2 regions of the Micromonospora sp. CA-248260 genome follow, and region 1 is predicted to be linked to the other one. Evidence: riboswitches for the same ligand, from Rfam matches in the RefSeq annotation. Region 1 holds a riboswitch; the other holds the start of a gene.

What was found. A riboswitch is a leader RNA that binds a small molecule or an ion and turns the genes downstream of it on or off. The one in region 1 is predicted to bind ZMP and ZTP.
Region 2: linked by a shared signal. The riboswitch ahead of ACQP2H_RS15540 (bifunctional 5,10-methylenetetrahydrofolate dehydrogenase/5,10-methenyltetrahydrofolate cyclohydrolase) and the one ahead of ACQP2H_RS16735 (glycine hydroxymethyltransferase) in region 1 are both predicted to bind ZMP and ZTP.

The regions. Positions count from the first base shown of each region.
Region 1 is NZ_CP192021.1:3,783,361-3,792,636, reverse strand. Features, by position in the region: gene ACQP2H_RS16755 (alpha/beta hydrolase) at 1-272, shown strand, start outside; gene ACQP2H_RS16750 (alpha-hydroxy acid oxidase) at 425-1,492, shown strand; gene ACQP2H_RS16745 (PLP-dependent aminotransferase family protein) at 1,497-2,804, shown strand; gene ACQP2H_RS16740 (hypothetical protein) at 2,920-3,171, shown strand; gene ACQP2H_RS16735 (glycine hydroxymethyltransferase) at 3,512-4,948, opposite strand; ZMP/ZTP riboswitch at 4,967-5,056, opposite strand; gene ACQP2H_RS16730 (metallophosphoesterase family protein) at 5,237-6,106, shown strand; gene ACQP2H_RS16725 (SDR family NAD(P)-dependent oxidoreductase) at 6,116-6,931, opposite strand; gene ACQP2H_RS16720 (winged helix-turn-helix transcriptional regulator) at 7,048-7,485, shown strand; gene ACQP2H_RS16715 (hemerythrin domain-containing protein) at 7,591-8,091, opposite strand; gene ACQP2H_RS16710 (hypothetical protein) at 8,393-8,923, shown strand; gene ACQP2H_RS16705 (L-threonylcarbamoyladenylate synthase) at 8,934-9,276, opposite strand, start outside.
Region 2 is NZ_CP192021.1:3,514,428-3,523,703, reverse strand. Features, by position in the region: partial or broken gene ACQP2H_RS15580 (chorismate-binding protein) at 1-136, shown strand, start outside; gene ACQP2H_RS15575 (TetR/AcrR family transcriptional regulator) at 165-950, shown strand; gene def (peptide deformylase) at 961-1,470, shown strand; gene ACQP2H_RS15565 (GNAT family N-acetyltransferase) at 1,480-2,256, opposite strand; gene ACQP2H_RS15560 (winged helix-turn-helix transcriptional regulator) at 2,260-2,607, opposite strand; gene ACQP2H_RS15555 (malonic semialdehyde reductase) at 2,705-3,319, shown strand; gene ACQP2H_RS15550 (sulfite exporter TauE/SafE family protein) at 3,366-4,124, opposite strand; gene ACQP2H_RS15545 (endonuclease/exonuclease/phosphatase family protein) at 4,314-5,093, shown strand; gene ACQP2H_RS15540 (bifunctional 5,10-methylenetetrahydrofolate dehydrogenase/5,10-methenyltetrahydrofolate cyclohydrolase) at 5,105-6,001, opposite strand; ZMP/ZTP riboswitch at 6,015-6,096, opposite strand; gene ACQP2H_RS15535 (hypothetical protein) at 6,190-7,119, opposite strand; gene ACQP2H_RS15530 (PLP-dependent aminotransferase family protein) at 7,195-8,520, opposite strand; gene ACQP2H_RS15525 (hypothetical protein) at 8,739-9,276, shown strand, end outside.

The DNA.
Region 1 (9,276 bases):
CCGGCCTGCCGCCGGCCCTGGTGGTCACCGCCGAACACGACCCGCTGTGCGACGAGGGGGAGCGGTACGCGCAGCGGCTGCGCGAGGCCGGCGTGCCGGTGCGGGCCACCCGCTACTCCGGCATGATCCACGGCTTCTTCGCCATGCCCGGTGTCTTCGACGCCGGTCGGCGTGCCCAGGACGAGGCCGCCGCCTTCCTCCGGGAGGTCTTCGGGCTGCCCACCCCGGCGGCGGACGCCCCGGCCGCCGCCACGGTCGGGGACGCTCGGTGACGGAGCACCCCGGCACCGCCGGGTCGGCCACCGCCGGGTCGGATTCCGTCGGCTCGGCACTCGTCGGCTCGGCCGGTGCCGGGTCGGAGTCCGTCGGGTCGGTCGGTGCCGGGTCAGCCACCGCCGGCCAGGCGGACCGGCCGCCGGTCAGCCTGGCGGACTTCGCCGACCTGGCCCGGGCGACCCTTCCAACCGGGGTCTGGGACTTCGTCGACGGGGGCAGCGGCATCGAGACCACCCTCACCGCCAACCGGGCCGCCCTGGACCGGGTCGCCGTGCTACCCCGGGTGCTGACCGGGGTGGAGCGGCCCCGCACCGACACAGAGCTGCTCGGGCGGGAACAGGCGATGCCGGTGGCGGTCGCGCCGATGGCGTACCAACGGTTGCTGCATCCCGACGGCGAACCGGCGCTCGCGGCGGCGGCCGGCGCAGCGGGGGTGCCCTACGTGCTGAGCACGTTGAGCAGCACCCCGATCGAACAGGTCGTCGCCGCCACCGACGGGCCCGTCTGGTTCCAGCTCTACTGGCTACGCGACCGGGGCCTGGTCGCCGATCTGCTCGACCGGGCACAGGCTGCCGGCTGTGCCGCGCTGATGGTCACCGTCGACGTGCCGGCGCTCGGCCGGCGGCTGCGCGACGTGCGTAACGGCTTCGCGTTGCCGCCGGAGGTGACCGCCGCCAACCTGCCTGCCGGCCGCGACGACCTGGCCCACACCGGCACGCCCGGGGTGTCCGCCATCGCCGCGCACACCGAAGCCGCCTTCGCCCCCGCGCTGACCTGGGCGGACCTGGCCTGGCTGCGGGAGCGCACCCGGCTGCCGCTGCTGGTCAAGGGGATCCTCGACCCGCGTGACGCGGTCCGCGCCGCCGACGTCGGCGTGGACGCCGTGGTGGTCTCCAACCACGGCGGCCGGCAGCTCGACGGTGCACCGGCCACCGCCACCATGCTGCCCGAGGTGGTCGCGGCCATCGGCGAGCGGATCGAGGTGCTGTTGGACAGCGGGGTACGGTCCGGCACGGACGTGCTGCGCGCGCTCGCCCTCGGCGCGACCGGGGTGCTGCTCGGCCGCCCGATGCTGTGGGCGCTCGCGGCCGGTGGCCGGGCCGGCGCGCGGGCCGCCCTCGACCTGCTCGCCGTCGAGTTGCGCGACGCGCTGACCCTGACCGGCTGCGCCGACCCGGGGCAGGCCCGGCGGCTGCGTACCCTGACCGGAGGCTGACCCGTTGGAGCATCTGGTGGACCTGGACCTGGCGACCCTGCACCCGGCGGTCGACGACCCGGCGCTGAACTCGATGAACTTCCTCAACGAGGTCTCCCAGCACTGGCCCGACGCGGTGTCGCTGGCCGCCGGGCGACCCTACGAGGAGTTCTTCGACGACGACGCGCCGGGCCGCTGGCTGGACCGGTTCCGCCGGCACCTCGCCGACGACCTCGGGCAGAGCCCCGACCAGGTCCGCCGTACCCTGTTCCAGTACGGCCGGACCAAGGGGATCATCCACCATCTGATCGCCCGCAACCTCGCCGTCGACGAGGACGTCCACGTCGACGACGAGGCGGTGGTGGTGACCGTCGGCTGCCAGGAGGCGATGCTGCTGGTGCTGCGGGCGTTACGGGCCGGCCCGACCGACGTGCTGCTCGCCGTCGCCCCGACGTACGTGGGGCTGACCGGCGCGGCCCGGCTGGTGGACCTGCCGGTGCGCCCGGTCGCCGCCGGCCCGACCGGAATCGACCTGGCCGACCTGCGGGCCCAGGTGCGTCGGGCGCGCGACGAGGGGTTGCGGCCCCGGGCCTGCTACGTGATGCCCGACTTCGCCAACCCGTCCGGCACCAGCATCCCGGTGGCCGACCGGCGGCGGTTGCTCGGCCTGGCCGTCGAGGAGGACCTGCTGCTGATCGAGGACAACCCGTACGGCCTCTTCCCGGCCGGGGACGCCGACCGGGTGCCGACGCTCAAGGCGCTCGACACCCGACGCCGGGTGGTCTACCTCGGCTCGTTCGCCAAGACGGTGCTCCCCGGGGCCCGGATCGGCTATCTGGTGGCCGACCAGCGGGTCGGCGGGCTCGACGGTGCGGTGGGGTTGTTCGCCGACCAGCTCGCCAAGATCAAGAGCATGGTCTCGGTGAACACGTCGCCGCTGGCCCAGGCCGTGATCGGCGGGGCGTTGCTGGAGCACGCCTGCTCACTGGTGACCGCGAACCGGCGGGAACGGGCGGCGTACACCCGCAACCGGGACCACCTGCTGGCCGGCCTGCGGCGACGTTTCCCGGCCGGCTCGCCGGTGCGCTGGAACGCGCCGGCCGGTGGCTTCTTCGTGGTGGTCACCGTGCCGTTCCCGGTCGACGACGCGCTGCTGCGGCGCTCCGCGCAGCGGTACGGTGTGCTCTGGACGCCGATGGCGCACTTCTACGACGACGGCCGCCCGGTCGACGCGCTGCGACTGTCGGTCAGCGCCGTCACCCCGGAGCAGATCGACCTCGGGCTGGACCGGTTGGCCGCCCTGATCACCGACGAACTGACCGGCCTCCGCTGACCGCGCGGTTGCCGTGCTCCGGCCGACCCGGTCACCGCGCCGACCGGCACCGCGTGTCATCGAACCGCCACCTCCCGTGCTGTGCGACGGATGGGCCGGTGGCCATAATGGACGCATGATCGCTTGGGAGTACGCCCTGTTGGTCCGCCGCTACCAGGGGCAGGGACGCCAGTTCCACGTCTCGTTCGTCTGGTACGGCCCGGACGGCTCACGCACCGACGTCACGGCCTACGGCGACACCGCCATCGCCCATCTCAACCGGGTCGGTCGGGAGGGCTGGGAGTTGGTCTCCGCCGCCGAGGACGTCAACAACATCCAGGGCAGCACCGAAGTCCACCGCTACCACCTCAAGCGCCCCCTCCCCTGACCCCCACCCCTGCCCGCCCGTCCCCGCCCCGATCTCTCCCCGTCCCTGCCCCCGCCTCCGCCCCCGGTCTCCCGGTTGATCAAGAGGTTTTGGTCACCAGAACCACCTTTCCTGACCTAAACCTCTTGATCACCCCAGCAGCCCAACCCGGCCTCACCCCCACCCTCCGGCTGTCCCTGGTCGGGGTCGGCACGGTGGTGGGGCCGGCACGGTGGTGAGGGTCGGTGATCAAGAGGTTTGGGTCACTGATGAGGGCTTTCGTGACCTAAACCTCTTGATCACCGCGAGGGAGCGTGGCGGGGCGGGGTGCCGGAATGGCGGGGCCGGGCCGGGCTTACAGTCAGCCCAGGTTGATGGTGGGGTAGAGGGGGTGGGCGGCGAGGAGGTCGGTGGCCTGCTTGCTGATCTTGTCGGCGACCGCCGGGTCGAGGACGTACTTGGCCTTGGACGGGGTGCCGTCGGCGTTGGCGCCCGGCGTGGTCTGGCTGAGCACGGTGTGGATCAGCTCGGCGGTGACGTCCATCTCGGCGGTGCCCAGACCCCGGGTGGTCAGCGCGGGGGTGCCGATCCGGATGCCGGAGGTGTACCAGGCGCCGTTGCGGTCCTGCGGGACGGCGTTGCGGTTGGTCACGATGCCCGAGTCGAGCAGCGCCTGCTCGGCCTGCCGGCCGGTGAGACCGTAGCCGGATACGTCGAGCAGCACCAGGTGGTTGTCGGTGCCGCCGGTGACCAGGGTGGTGCCCCGGCGCAGCAGCCCTTCGGCGAGGGCCTGGGCGTTGTCGACGATCCGCTGGGCGTAGTCGGCGAAGTCGGGCCGGCGGGCCTCGGCCAGCGCGACCGCCTTGGCCGCCATCACGTGCGGCAGCGGACCGCCGAGCACCATCGGGCAGCCCCGGTCGACCTGGTCGGCCAGCTCCGGGCCGCAGAGCACCATGCCGCCGCGCGGCCCGCGCAGCGACTTGTGGGTGGTGGTGGTGACGATGTGCGCGTGCGGCACCGGGTCGAAGTCGCCGGTGAAGACCTTGCCGGCGACCAGGCCGGCGAAGTGCGCCATGTCGACCATGAAGGTGGCCCCGACCGAGTCGGCGATCTCCCGCATGATCCGGAAGTTCACCTTCCGGGGGTACGCCGAGTAGCCGGCGACCAGGATCAGCGGCTTGAACTCCCGGGCGGCCTCGGCGACCCGGTCATAGTCGATCAGGCCGGTGGCCGGGTCGGTGCCGTAGCTGCGCTGGTCGAACATTTTGCCGGAGATGTTGGGTCGGAAACCGTGGGTGAGGTGCCCGCCGGCGTCCAGCGACATGCCCAGCATCCGCTGGTTGCCCAGCTCGCGGCGCAGCGCGAACCAGTCCGCCTCGGTCAGGTCGTTGACCTGGCGTACCTGGGCCTTCTTGAGGGCGGGGGACTCGACCCGGTCGGCCAGGATCGCCCAGAAGGCGACCAGGTTGGCGTCGATGCCGGAGTGCGGCTGCACGTAGGCGTGGGAGGCCCCGAACAGCGCCTTGGCGTGTTCGGCGGCGAGCGCTTCGACGGTGTCGACGTTCTGGCAGCCGGCGTAGAAGCGACGGCCGACGGTGCCCTCGGCGTACTTGTCGCTGAACCAGTTGCCCATGGTGAGCAGGGTCGCCGGGGAGGCGTAGTTCTCGCTGGCGATCAGCTTCAGCGACTCACGCTGGTCGGTCAGCTCCGCGCCGATCGCGTCGGCCACCCGGGGTTCGACCGCCCGGATCACCTCGAGCGCGCTGAGGAAAGCGGTGGATTCGGCGTTGCGCGACATGCGACCTCCAGGTGACGTGCGGAAGGCCCAGGCGCTCGGCGTGCGTCCTCATGACGGGGCCGCTTCCCGATGGTGCTCCATCCCCACGCGCCAGTCACGGCCCACCGACGATCCTACCGGGTGCCGTTCGGGCTGCCCGTGCGTACCTGCCGGTGCCGGGCAGCCGGCCGGGTTCTCCGATCGTGCGGAGCTCCGGTGCCCGGTACCGGCTCGGTCGGCCGGCCACCGCCGTTGCGGTGGCCGTTGCGGTGGCCCCACGCCGGGCGGTCGGCTGCGTACGATCGGCGGATGCTGGGGGAGGACACCGAGGGCAGTCTGGTCGCGATCAGCGATCTGCACATCGGGTACGCGGAGAATCGTGCCCTGGTCGAGGCGCTGCGGCCCACCTCGCCACGGGACTGGCTGATCGTCGCCGGTGACGTGGCGGACACCGTGGCCGACATCGAGTGGGCGCTCGGCACGCTCGCCGAACGCTTCGACACCGTCATCTGGGCACCCGGCAACCACGAGCTGTGGACCCCGCCGGCCGACCCGGTGACCCTGCGCGGGGTGGACCGCTACGACCTGCTGGTGCGGCGGTGCCGGGAGTTGGGTGTGGTCACCCCGGAGGACGACTACCGGGTGTGGCGGGGGCCGGGCGGTCCGGCGCTGGTCGCCCCGCTGTTCCTGCTCTACGACTACAGCTGGCGACCGCCGGGGTTCGACACCCGGGAGGCCGCGCTGGCCGAGGCGTACCGGACGGGGATCGTCTGCACCGACGAGTTCCTGCTGCATCCCGACCCGTACCCGAGCCGGCAGGAGTGGTGTGCGGCCCGGCTGGAGGAGACCGCCCGCCGGTTGGCCGCCCGAGACCCGGAGCTGCCCACCGTGCTGGTCAACCACTGGCCGTTGGACCGCCACCCGACCGATGTGCTGCGCTATCCGATCTTTGCCCAGTGGTGCGGGACGGAGGCCACCGCCGACTGGCACCGCCGGTTCGCCGCCACCACGGTGGTCTACGGGCACCTGCACATTCCGCGTACCACCTGGAAGGACGGGGTGCGGTTCGAGGAGGTCTCGGTGGGTTATCCCCGGGAGTGGCGGCAGCGCAGTGTGGCCCCCGGCCGGGTACGGCAGATCCTGCCCGCGCCGACGGGCGCACCGGTGACCCTCTGGTGAACCACCGGCTCAGCCGGCGTCGAGGCGGGTGACCAGCGAGTCGGTCATCGTGCCGAGGCGGCGGGCGGCGGCCGGGTCGAGCGTCGTGGTCGACAGCGGAACGGGTCTGCCCCGGTCGTTGGCGGTCAGGGCATCCGACGGTGGGTTGTCGATCCACGCCACGACGGGGCGGATCGACTTCCCGACCGGCCTGGCGACGACCGACGCCGCCCGGATCACCCCACGGATCGCCGCCGGCATGGTGGACAGGTCGCCGCTGCGGGTGAAGCCGGGGTGGTAGAGCACATACCGTGCCCGCGAGCCGGACCGCGCCGCGAAGTCCACCCCGAGCAGGTCGTTCGCCCGGCCGGCCTGCAACTGTGCGTCGACCATGCCGTACTTCCGGGTGAGCTGGAGGTCGTCCCAGTGGATCGATCCCCGGGTGATGCCGACCCCCGCGACGTTGACGATCACCGGCTGTTCGGCGGCGTCCAGTTGGTCGCGTAGACCGTGACTGAGCAGGTAACGGCTCAGGTAGTAGAGCGCGAAGGTCTGCTCCAGGCCCTCGTCGGTGACCACCCGCCGGGGTACCGGCCGGTTGGCGAACAGTGCCAGGGCGTCCACCTTCGGCCACCGTCGCCTGATGGTGTCGACGACCCTGCGGGTCTCCGCCACCGAGCGCAGATCCGCCCGGAGGAAGTGCACCCGGCCGGAGAGCGCCCGCACGGCCTGCCCCTTCGCCGGGTTGCTGCCGATGGCGACGACCTCGTCGCCACGGCGGATCCGGGCTTCGAGCGTCGCCCGGCCCATGCCGTCGGTGCCGCCGCTGATGACCGTGACGCGCATGCCGCCCCTCCCTGCCGCTGCCGGCCGGTGACCCCGTCAGGCACCGGACGTCGACCGTGGATCGCGGACGGCACAATCCTCTTCGGGCTCGGCGACCGAGGGAAGAAGGCACTTTCATGTCCGTACCGCACACGGAGGTTCGTTCCCTGGTGGCGGCGGTCCTGCCGACGCCCGTGCCGGCCGACGAGTACGAGCACTGCCCGGTCACCGAGGTGCTGCGGCTACTCAGCGACAAGTGGTCGATGCTGGTGCTGACCCTGCTGGGCCGCCGGCCGTACCGGTTCAACGAGCTGCACCGCACCATCGACGGCATCAGCCAGCGGATGCTGACCCGCACGTTGCGGGGCCTGGAGGGGGCCGGCCTGGTGCTGCGGGACGTCCATCCCACCGTCCCGCCCAGCGTCGAGTATTGCCTCACGCCGCTCGGGCAGAGCCTGCTCGGTCCGCTGTCTGGCCTCGCCGACTGGGCGGTCCGCCACGGGCCCGAGCTGGCCGCCGCCCGGCACCGGGCCACCGTCCCCGCGTCGTCCCTGCCGCACCGCACGGGTCTCTGACCGGACCCACGCGGGCCCTCGCTGACCGCCCCGGCGGGACCGAGCGGGGCCCGACCAGCCGGTCGGGCCCCTTGACGTACTCCGGTGCGGGTGTTGCCGGTCGGGTCAGGCGGTGGTGGCGTGCCGGGCGCTCTTGATCGCCTTCGGGTCACTGGGCGAGCGGGGCGCGTCCGGGCGCAGCGCGATCATCCGCTCGCCGATCTCCTGGAGCTGGTTGCGGCCGAGCGCCTCCCGCACCTTGGGGAACCACTCCTGCTCCTCCTCCTCGACGTGGTGCTCGACGTTCTCGATCAGCACCGTGGTCTTGGCGACGAAGTGGTCGTCGGAGGCGTCCATCGCGGCCAGTTCGGCGCAGAGCACGTCGGCGACGTGGTGCTCCTCGTACGACTCCAGGATGTCGTCCTCCAGGTCCGGCAGGAGCTTGCGGACCTGCGGGTACATCACCTCGTTCTCGAGGTAGGTGTGGGTGGTGAGGGCTGCCACGATCTCGTCGACCACCTTGCGGCGGCGACTGGCCGGTCCCTCCTGCGCCTTTTCGAACTCGCGGAAGAGGCGGCGCATCTCCTTGTGGTCCTCTTTGAGCAGGACGATGGCGTCGGTGGACACCGGCAGACCTCCTTGATCGGCTGACGGCCATCCCGGTACCCCTGGGTGAGCTGCGGAAACGGATCGCGGTCGACGAATGTCCGGCAACCTCAGACGGTGGCGACGGTGTGCGGTATCTCGTCGAGCAGGTCGCGGGCGAGGAACCCGATCCGGCCGAACAGCACCACCTGACCGGCCGCGAGCCGGATCCCGGGCGCACGGTCGGTGCGGTCGACCGGAGTCCTCCGCCCGGCGGCCCGCCCGGTCCCCGCCGGGTCTGGGTGGAGGTGGACCGTGATCGGTGAGTCGATATCCTGCCCGGGTGGACGGCGAACGGCTGGCGGCATCACTCACCGGGCGGCTGGCCGGGCTGGAGTTCGTCGACCTGGGCACCGACGAGGTGACCGCGCTGATCATCGACGCCGTGCTGGTCTGGGCCGCCGAGCAGGGCTGGCGCTCATACCGTCGGGCGGCGAGCGTGCTGCCGCTGCCGCCGCCGATGACGGACCGCCACTCGGTAGTGGACGTGGCGTGTGCCCGCCGCGACGGCCCGCCGGTGGTCGTCGAGGTTGACCACACCGACCGGCGGCGTACCTGGGAGAAGCTCGCGGCGGAGGCCGACGCCGGCCGGGTCGCCCTCTGGGTGCGCTGGGGTCCGGGGCGGTTCGCCGTGCCACCGGCCCCGATCCACCTGGTCACCTGCGAGGTGGCCCGGCGGGCCGGGCCGGTGGGCGCGGGTCGCCGGCACCGCCGGACCCCGGGGCCGGCCCGCCCGGCACCCGCGCACTCCACCCACGGCGTCGACCCGGTGGTCGAGCCGTTGCCGCTGCCGCCCGTGGAACCCGGTTCCTGACCCGGCGGGCCTACTCGAAGCGGGTCGGGTCGCCCGCGCCGTAGCGGACGATCTCCGGCTCGTCGGCGGAGAAGTCGACCACGGTGGTGGGTAGGGTGCCGCACTCGCCGGAGTCGATCACCGCGTCGATCGCGTGGTCGAGCCGTTCCTTGATTTCCCAGCCCTGGGTCATCGGTTCCGTCTCGCCGGGCAGCAGCAGGGTGCTCGACACCAACGGTTCACCCAGCGCCGCCAGCAGCGCCTGCGCGACCGGATGGTCGGGGATGCGTACCCCGACGGTCTTCTTCCTGGGGTGCAGCAGCCGGCGCGGCACCTCCTTGGTCGCGGGCAGGATGAAGGTGTAGCTGCCCGGG
Region 2 (9,276 bases), 270 kb from region 1:
CACCGCCGCCGCCGACACCGACCGGTTGCACCTGTGGGCCGGCGGCGGCATCACCTGGGACAGTGACCCCGACGCCGAGGTCGCCGAGGCCGCCGCCAAGGCCGCCCCGGTGCGTGCCCTGCTCGCCGCCGACTGACCACCGCACCGGCCGCTATGGTGGCCGCATGCACGTCGAGTACAGCGGCACCGGCGACCCCGCCCGCAGCCTCGCCCTGCTCTGGCGCACCCGCGAACGCACCAGCCGCAGCGGCGACCTGGGCGTCGACCGGATCGTCCGGGCCGCCATCGACGTCGCCGACACCGACGGACTCGCCGCGCTGTCCATGCGTCGGGTCGCCGAACGTCTCGGCGTGGGCACCATGTCCCTCTACACCCACGTGCCGGGCAAGGGTGAACTGCTCGACCTCATGCTCGACACCGTGCACGGCGAGACCCCCCGACCGGCGGACGTCCCGGGCGGCTGGCGGGACCGCCTGGAACGCGTCGCCCGCGACAACTGGGCGCTGTACCTGCGCCACCCCTGGCTGTTGCAGGTCGCCACCACCCGCCCACCCCTGGGTCCGCAGGTCACCGCACGCTACGACCACGAACTACGTGCCGTCGAGGGTATCGGCCTGACCGACCTGGAGATGGACGCCGTGATCACCCTCGTCGACTCCTACGTCCACGGCGCGGTACGCGGCGCGGTGGAAGCCGCCCAGGCCACCGCCCGCACCGGCCTCACCGACGAACAGTGGTGGCACGCCCACGCCCCCTACCTGGAAAAGGTGATGGACCCGGCCCGTTTCCCCACCGCCGCCCGGGTCGGCGCCGCCGCCGGGCAGGAGTACCAGGCCGCCACCGACCCGACCCGTGCCTTCGACTTCGGACTGGCCCGCATCCTCGACGGTATCGCCGCCCTGGTGGCCGACCGGTGCGCCGGTCCACCGCCGCCGGTGACCCCCCGATAGCCTTCCGGGCATGACCGTACGCCCGATCAGGATCATCGGTGACCCCGTTCTGCGCACCGCCTGCACCCCGGTGACCCGCTTCGACACCGCCCTGCAGCAGCTCGTCGACGACCTGATGGACACCCTCACCGGCGAACCGGGCCGGGCCGGTGTCGCCGCCCCGCAGATCGGCGTCGACGCCCAGGTGTTCGTCTACGACGCCGACGGCCACCGCGGCCACCTGATCAACCCCACCATCGAGTTGTCCGACGAGACCCAGGACGACGACGAGGGGTGCCTGTCCATTCCCGGGCTGTACTTCCCGACCCGCCGGGCCCTGCACGCCACCGTGCACGGCGTGGACCGGCACGGCGACCCGCTGACCATCTCCGGCAGCGGGTTCCTCGCCCGCGCCCTGCAACACGAGACCGACCACCTCGCCGGTCGGCTCTACGTCGACACCCTGCGCGGTGACATCCGCCGCAAGGCGCTGCGGGAGATCCGCGCCGGCCGGTTCGACTCACCGAGCCGCCACCGCTGACCGGCCGGCTCAACCCGCCCCGCTGGTCAGCGTGTACTCACCGAACCGTGCCACCGTGGTGAAACCGAGCCGCCCGTAGAGGCGCACCGCCGTGGTGTTGTCGGCCCGCACGTTCAACGTCACGTGATCGACGCTGTCGCGTAGCCGGGCGCACAGCGCGGCGACGACCGCCTGGGCCAACCCCCGACCCCGCGCCTGCGGGCGGGTGGTCACGTTGCCCACCGCGGCCACCCGGTAGGTCGGCGACCACACGTGCACCCCGGCCACCGCGACCAGCTCACCACCCGCACGTACCCCCAGGTAGTGGCCGGTGTCGAGCATCCGCGGGTCGAACCAGTTACCGGGGTACGCGTCGGCGTACAGGGCCCGCAGCGCCGGCAGGTCCGCCCCGGTCAGCACCTCACCCGAGGTGGCGACCCCGGCCAGCCGACCCGGGTCGGTCAACGCCATCCGCAGGTGCGCCCCCGCCGGGGTGATCACGTACCGGCCCGCGAGGACCTGTTCCAGCCCGGGGGACAGGTGCGCGTACAGCCGGGCGGGCAGCACCGGGGCCAGTTCGTCGAGCAGCGCCGCCGCCGCCGGCCGGTCCTCTTCGGCGGCGAACAGCAGCAGCACCGGCTGTGCCGCCCCGTGGTAGAGCAACGCCACCTGCTCACCCCGACGGAACCACGACGTGTAGGGCCAGAAGAAGTCGTCCAGGTCACCCAACTGGTAGGCGTGCAGCACCGGATCGCGCCGCAGCAGCCCGGCCAGCACGGCACGGTCGTGTTCGGCGCGGACCGGCACCGCTCAGCAACGACCTGCGGGAAGGTTCTCGTCGGCCCAGCGGGCCAGCTCGTCCAGCGCCGGCAGCAGGGCGGCGCCCCGGCCGGTCAGCTGGTAGCTGACCCCCAGCGGGGGGCCCTCCCGCACGGTGCGGCTGACCAGGTCGACCCGGGCCAGCTCACCGAGGCGGTCCGACAGCACCGACTCGCTGATCCCCGGCAGTGCCCGGGCCAGCTCGGCGAAGCCCGCCGGCCCCTGGGCGAGGGTGCCCAGGATCATGCCGTTCCACCGTTTGCCCAGGAACGCGAACGCCCGGGACAGCCCCCCGGGACAGGCGCGGGGCCCGTCGTCGATCGGGGAGCACGTCGTCATAAGCCCAGCATACGTGGTCCGTAACTCACCCTAGCCACTTCGAAAAAACTAGCTGCTACTGTGGTCGCAGCAATCGCCGATCCGACCGGAGGACACCATGACCGACGTACTGCCCAACCACCTGATCACCCTCGACCCGCAGGCCCAGGCCCAACTGTTCACCGAAGCCCGCACCGCCAACACCTTCACCGACACCCCCGTCAGCGACGAACAACTCCACGCGATCTTCGACCTCGCCAAGTACCCACCCACCGCCATGAACGTCCAACCCCTGCGGGTGCTGTTCGTCCGCCCCGGCGAAGGCCGCGACCGCCTCCTCACCCACGTCGCCGAAGGCAACCGCACCAAAACCGCCACCGCCCCCGTCGTCGCCGTCCTCGCCGCCGACACCAACTTCCACGAACACCTCGACACCGTCTTCCCCATCCGCCCCGGCATGCGCGAACACTTCGCCGCCGACCCCACCGTCCGCGACGGCATGGCCCGCTTCAACGCCGGCCTCCAGGTCGGCTACTTCCTGCTCGCCATCCGCGCCGCCGGCCTCGCCGCCGGACCCATGGGCGGATTCGACGCCACCGGCGTCGACAACGAATTCTTCACCGACACCGGCTGGAAGTCCCTGCTCCTGGTCAACATCGGACACCCCGGCCCCGACGCCTGGCACCCCCGCCTGCCCCGCCTCGACTACGACACCGTCGTCCGACACGCCTGAACCACCCCAGACCCACCAGTGGCTGGCCCGCCGAGCACCCACCCGCTCAGCCGGCCAGCCACTGGTCGTAACCCAACCGCACCACCAACGCCACCACCACCACCAGCAACACCACCCGCACGAACCCCGCACCCCGCCGCAACGCCATCCGCGCCCCCACCGCCGCCCCCGCCACGTTGCACACCGCCATCGCCAACCCCAACCACCACCACACGTGCCCCGTCACCGCGAACACCACCAACGCCCCCAGATTCGTCCCCGCGTTGACCACCTTCGCCATCGCCGAACCACCCAGAAAATCCGCCCCCACCAACACCGTGAACGCCACCACCAGGAACGTCCCCGTCCCCGGCCCGATCAACCCGTCGTACAACGCGATACCCACCCCCGCCACCCCCACCGCCGCCACCACCCGCACCCGGGTCCGCCGCGCCGGCACCGCCACCGTCCCCAACCGCGGCCGCAACACCACGAACAACGCCACCCCCACCAACACCACCAACACCACCGGCCGGTACGCCCCCGCCGGCACCACCCCCGCCAACGCCGCACCCACCCCCGCACACCCCACCGCCAACACCGCCGCCGGACCCGCCACCGCCCAATCGACCCGCGTGCGCCGCGCGAACGTCACCGCCGCCGTCGACGTACCCGCGATCGCCGCCAACTTGTTCGTCCCCAACGCCGTCGCCACCGGCACCCCCGGCACCGCCACCAACAACGCCGGCAACAACAACAACCCACCCCCACCGACCACCGCATCCACCCACCCCGCCAGGGCAGCCGCAGCCAGCAGAGTCGTCAACGACACAGGATCCACGGCCGGCCATTCTCCCCACCCCACCCGGCCACCCGCCCGCTCAAGTGGCCCACCTCACCGCCCACGTCGCCGCCGCAGCCACACCCCCACCACACCCAACGCCACGAACACCAACACCGAACAACACAACAACTTGATCATTCGGTAACTGTGCCACGGACGTAGGGTGCACAGGTGCGCCTGGCGACCTTCAACCTGCTACACGGCCGCTCCCTGACCGACGGGCTCGTCGACCCCGCCCGGCTCACCGCCGCCGTCCACGCCCTCGACGCCGACATCCTCGCCCTCCAGGAAGTCGACCGCGACCAGTCCCGCAGCGGCCACCACGACCTCACCACCCTCGCCGCCCAGGCCCTCGACGCCCCCGAACACCGCTTCGCCGCCGCCGTCGTCGGCACCCCCGGCGAACACTTCCGCCCCCTACGCCACGACGACGACGGCCACGGCGAACCCTGCTACGGCATCGGCCTGATCAGCCGCCACCGGGTCCGCAGCTGGCACGTCACCCGCCTCAACCCCGCACCCGTCCGCTCACCCATCTACGTCCCCGGCCCCGGCGGCGGCCTCATCCTCCTGCGCGACGAACCCCGCGTCGTCCTCGCCGCCGTCCTCGACACCCCCCACGGCCCCCTCACCGTCGCCGCCACCCACCTGTCCTTCGTCCCCGGCTGGAACGCCCACCAACTCCGCCGCGCCGTCCGCGCCCTACGCGCCCTACCCGCCCCCCGCATCCTCCTCGGCGACCTCAACCTCCCCGCCGGCCCCGCCCGCCTCCTCACCGGCTGGCAACCCCTGGCCCGCCGCCCCACCTACCCCGCCACCGCACCCCGCGTGCAACTCGACCACATCCTCGCCGACCCCCACGACCGGCACCTCCTACCCCCCGTCACCGCCACCGACAACCCACGCTCCACCATCTCCGACCACCGCCCCCTCGTCGTCGACCTCGGCTGACCCACCACCGGTCACCCCCGACCCGCAGCCCGCTGCGCCGCCCGCAACGCATTACGGAACAGCATCGCCACCGTCGTCGGACCCACCCCACCCACCCGAGGCGTGATCGCCCCCGCCACCCGCGCACACGCCTCGTCCACATCCGGCAACAACCGGCGACCCGCATACCGCACCCCACCACCCACCACCACCGCACCCGGACGCACATGCTCCGGCCGCACGATCCCCGGCACCCCCACCGCCGCCACCAGAATCTCCGCCCGCCGCGTGTACCGCGGCCAGTCCGCCACCCCCGTGTGCACCACCGTCACCGCCGCATTCGCCGTCGGCCGCTTCTGCGCCAACAACATCGCCAACGGACGACCCAACGTCGCACCCCGACCCAGCACCACCACCTCCCGCCCCGCCACCGGCACCCCGTGGAACGCCAACAACGCCTCGACCCCCGCCGGCGTACACGGCAACGGCCCCGGCAACCCCAACGCCAACCGGCCCATGTTCACCGGATGCATCCCGTCCACGTCGGAATCCGGATCCAACACCTCCAACGCCCGGTCGTAATCCAGATGCCCCGGAACCGGATGCTGCACCAACACCGCATGCACCCCGGCATCGTCGTTGAGATCCCGCAACACCCGATGCAGATCCGCCTGCGTCGCCGACCCCGGCAACCGCACATGCGGCGACGCGAAACCCAACTCCGCCGCCTGCCGGGACTTGATCCGGATATACCCGACACTCGCGTCGTCGTCACCGACCAGCACCGTCGCCAACGACGGCACCACCCCGACCGCCCGCAACGCCGCCACCCCCTCGGCGACCTCGGCGAGAATCCGCTCCGCCACCGGCCCACCCGGCAACAACCGGGCCGTACCAGACGTGGGGGAGGGGCAAGAGGAAACAGACATGGCACACCTCGACCACGAAGGCCCAGGCGGTCGACCTCCGCGACGAGCTCCCCGATGGTTGACCCATCCCCGTGCCGCCAGTCGCATCCACCCCCACCATGCCACACCCCACCGCCCACCGGGCCCCGCCACCCCACACGCGCCGGGCCCGGCCGCCACACGACGACCGGGCCCCACTGACCGACCTGCTACGAGACCGTGATCTGCGCGACCCCACCAGCCGGATTGCTGATGATGCCGACCATCGACCGACGACACGACCCGATGACCGGATCGTTCGCACACCCCGGGGCGCTGTAGTCCACCGCCACCACCTGGATCCGGTGATTGGCCACCGTCGGCGAGTAGTTGAACGGCGAACCCACCGGACAGCTGCTGCCACTCCACTGCGAACCCAACAGACCCAGATCCGTCCAGACACCCCCGGCGTCCATGTCGTTGATCCAGATGCGCAGCGGCCGCCGGTCGTTGTGACAGTTGTACGTCAACAACGTCCGCACCCCCGTCGCCCCCGAATCCGGCGGCGTGACCATCGCATCACCCGACCAGATCAGGTTGACCCCCCACGGCCGGCTGCCATACACCACATAGTCGTTACGGCTGCGATTGAACAACGCCTGACCACCCGCCGTGGTGATCACGTTCCACTCGTAGACCGCAGTGGCCGACCAGACCAGGTCGATGCCCCAGCTCTGCGCACCCCACCGCAGGTAACCCCCGCCCGGAACCCGCAACGCCACCTTCGTGGTGTTCGTGATCGGCGCGTTCGTCGGCAGACCCTCCCCGTACACCTCCCACCGCGAATTCGGCCAGTCGGTCCAGTTCAGATTGATGCCGTAGTCGCGCTCCGCGTACCGCAGCGCCTTGAGACCATTGCTCTGGTTACGCATCGGGCCGTACCCACCACTCCACGTCGGCAGGCCCTCCCAGTCGACGACCGCACTCGGCGGCGTCGCCAACACACCCGACCCCGCCGACACCGGGACCGCTGACACACCCGACCCCGCCGACACCGGGACCGCTGACACACCCGACCCGGCCGACGCCGGCACCGCACCGGTCAACCCGGCGAGGACCACCGCCACCAGCAGGCAGAGCACTCTGTGAACACGGGACATGTCTCCTCCGAATCAGGACACCAGCACGGACACCCCTAACGGCGTTCCACCCCGTGCCACCCCGTTCCGGCCCCCTCAGTACGCCGCACCCACCTCCTCCGGCGCCCCCCGCGCAATCGCCGCCAGCAACGCCACACTGCCCCGCAACGTCTCCACATCCGGCGACGACGTCGACAACCGCACCGCATCCGGCACCGGCACCCCCACCACCGCATAGTCGGCCGCCGGACTGATCACCACCCGCTGCCGGGCCGCAGCCGACACGAACGCCCCCGTCGACCACCCACCCGGCAACCGCCACCACACGTGGTACGACCGAGGATCAGCACGCACGTCGAACCCGGCCAGCACCTCCGCCACCACCGCCTGCCGCAACCGCGCGTCCTGCTGCTTGAGCCGCACGATCCGCTGCGCCGTACCATCAGCCAACACCGCCGTCGCACACGCCAACGCCACACCCGGCACCCCCCACGTACCGGAACGCACCGCCGCCGCGACCCGCCCGGCCAACCCCGCCGGACACACCAGCAACCCCAGATTGAGCCCCGCACCCACCCGCTTGGACAAACTGTCCACCAGGATCGTCTGCTCCGGAGCATGCGCGGCCAACGGCAACTCCTCGTCGTGCAGAAACGAATTGATCCGATCCTCGATCGCGACCAGACCCAACCGCGCGAGCCGCCCACCCAACTCGATGCGCCGCGCCGCCGACATCGTCACCCCCAACGGGTTGTGCAACGTGGGCTGAAGGTAGACCGCCGCGAGCGGCGCCCGACGATGCGCCTGCTCCAACGCCGACGCACTCAACCCCTCCCCATCCATACCGATCGGCACCAACGTCACACCGTGCCGCGCCGCGATCGTCTTCACCACCGGATACGTCAACTCCTCCACCCCGAGCCGCTGCCCCGGCGCCACCAACGCCACCATGGCCGCCGCGATCGCCTGCCGCCCACTACCGGTGAACAACAACCGCTCAGAGTCCACCACCCACCCCGGCCGGGACAGGAAGGACGCACCGACCCGCCGCGACTCCCGCGACCCGGTCACCGGCACCGGATGCATCGCCGCCTCCAGGCCCGGCGGTGCCAACACCCGCCCCAACGCCCGCGCCACCATCGACGACTGCCCCGGCAACACCGGAAAGTTGGCCTCCAGATCGACCAGGTCCGCGTCCCCCGACCGCACCGAGAAATCCACCACGAACGTGCCCCGACCCACCGCCCCGGCCACCAGACCCCGCCGCGCGAGCTCCTGATAGACCCGGGCCGCCGTCGACACCGCCATCCCGTGACGCCGGGCGAACTCCCGCTGGGGCAGCAGCCGCTGCCCCGGCCGCATCCGCCCGGACCGGATATCAGCCGCCACCGCATCGGCCACCAGCCGGAAATCGTCCCGCACCGTCACCCCTCACCTCCACCGAACCCTGCCCGCACCGCGCCCCCGCAACACCTCCGAGCAATCCGACCACAACCTCGGTGCAATCAACAGACACCCAGCCACGCAAAACCCCCCAATGTCGGATTCCCGGCCGCGAACGCAGTTGACGCCACCAACCAAACCGATGCGAGACTCACCTCAATCACCCCATTGACTCGGTTCATTGAGAGGTGTGACCCGTGAGGACACCCACCACATCCACCCACCCCACCGAACTGCTACGCCGCGCCACCGATGCCCTGTGGACCGACGGCGACCTCACCACCAGCCGCATCCACTTCGACGCCGCCTACCGCGCCGCAGAAGCCACCGGCGACCACCACACCCGCACCCTCGCCGTCACCGGCATGGGCGGCCTCTGGGTCCACGAACACCGCACCACCAGCGACGCCACCCTCCTGCTCCACCGCCTCCACCACGCCATCGCCACCACCGACCCCCACACCCCCCTCGGCATCCGACTACGCGCCCGACTCGCCGCCGAACAGGACTACCGCACCGCCACCCACAACGACACCCTCACCCTCGTCACCCAGGCCCGCGCCACCGGCGACCCCGTCGCCCTCACCGAAACCGCAAGCCTCGCCCACCACTGCCTCCTCGGCCCCGACCACACCCGACTACGCCACGAACTCAGCCAGGACGCCCTCACCGCCGCCCTCGCCACCGGCCGCCCCAGCGACCTCACGGTCGCCCTCCTCTGGCGCACCGTCGACC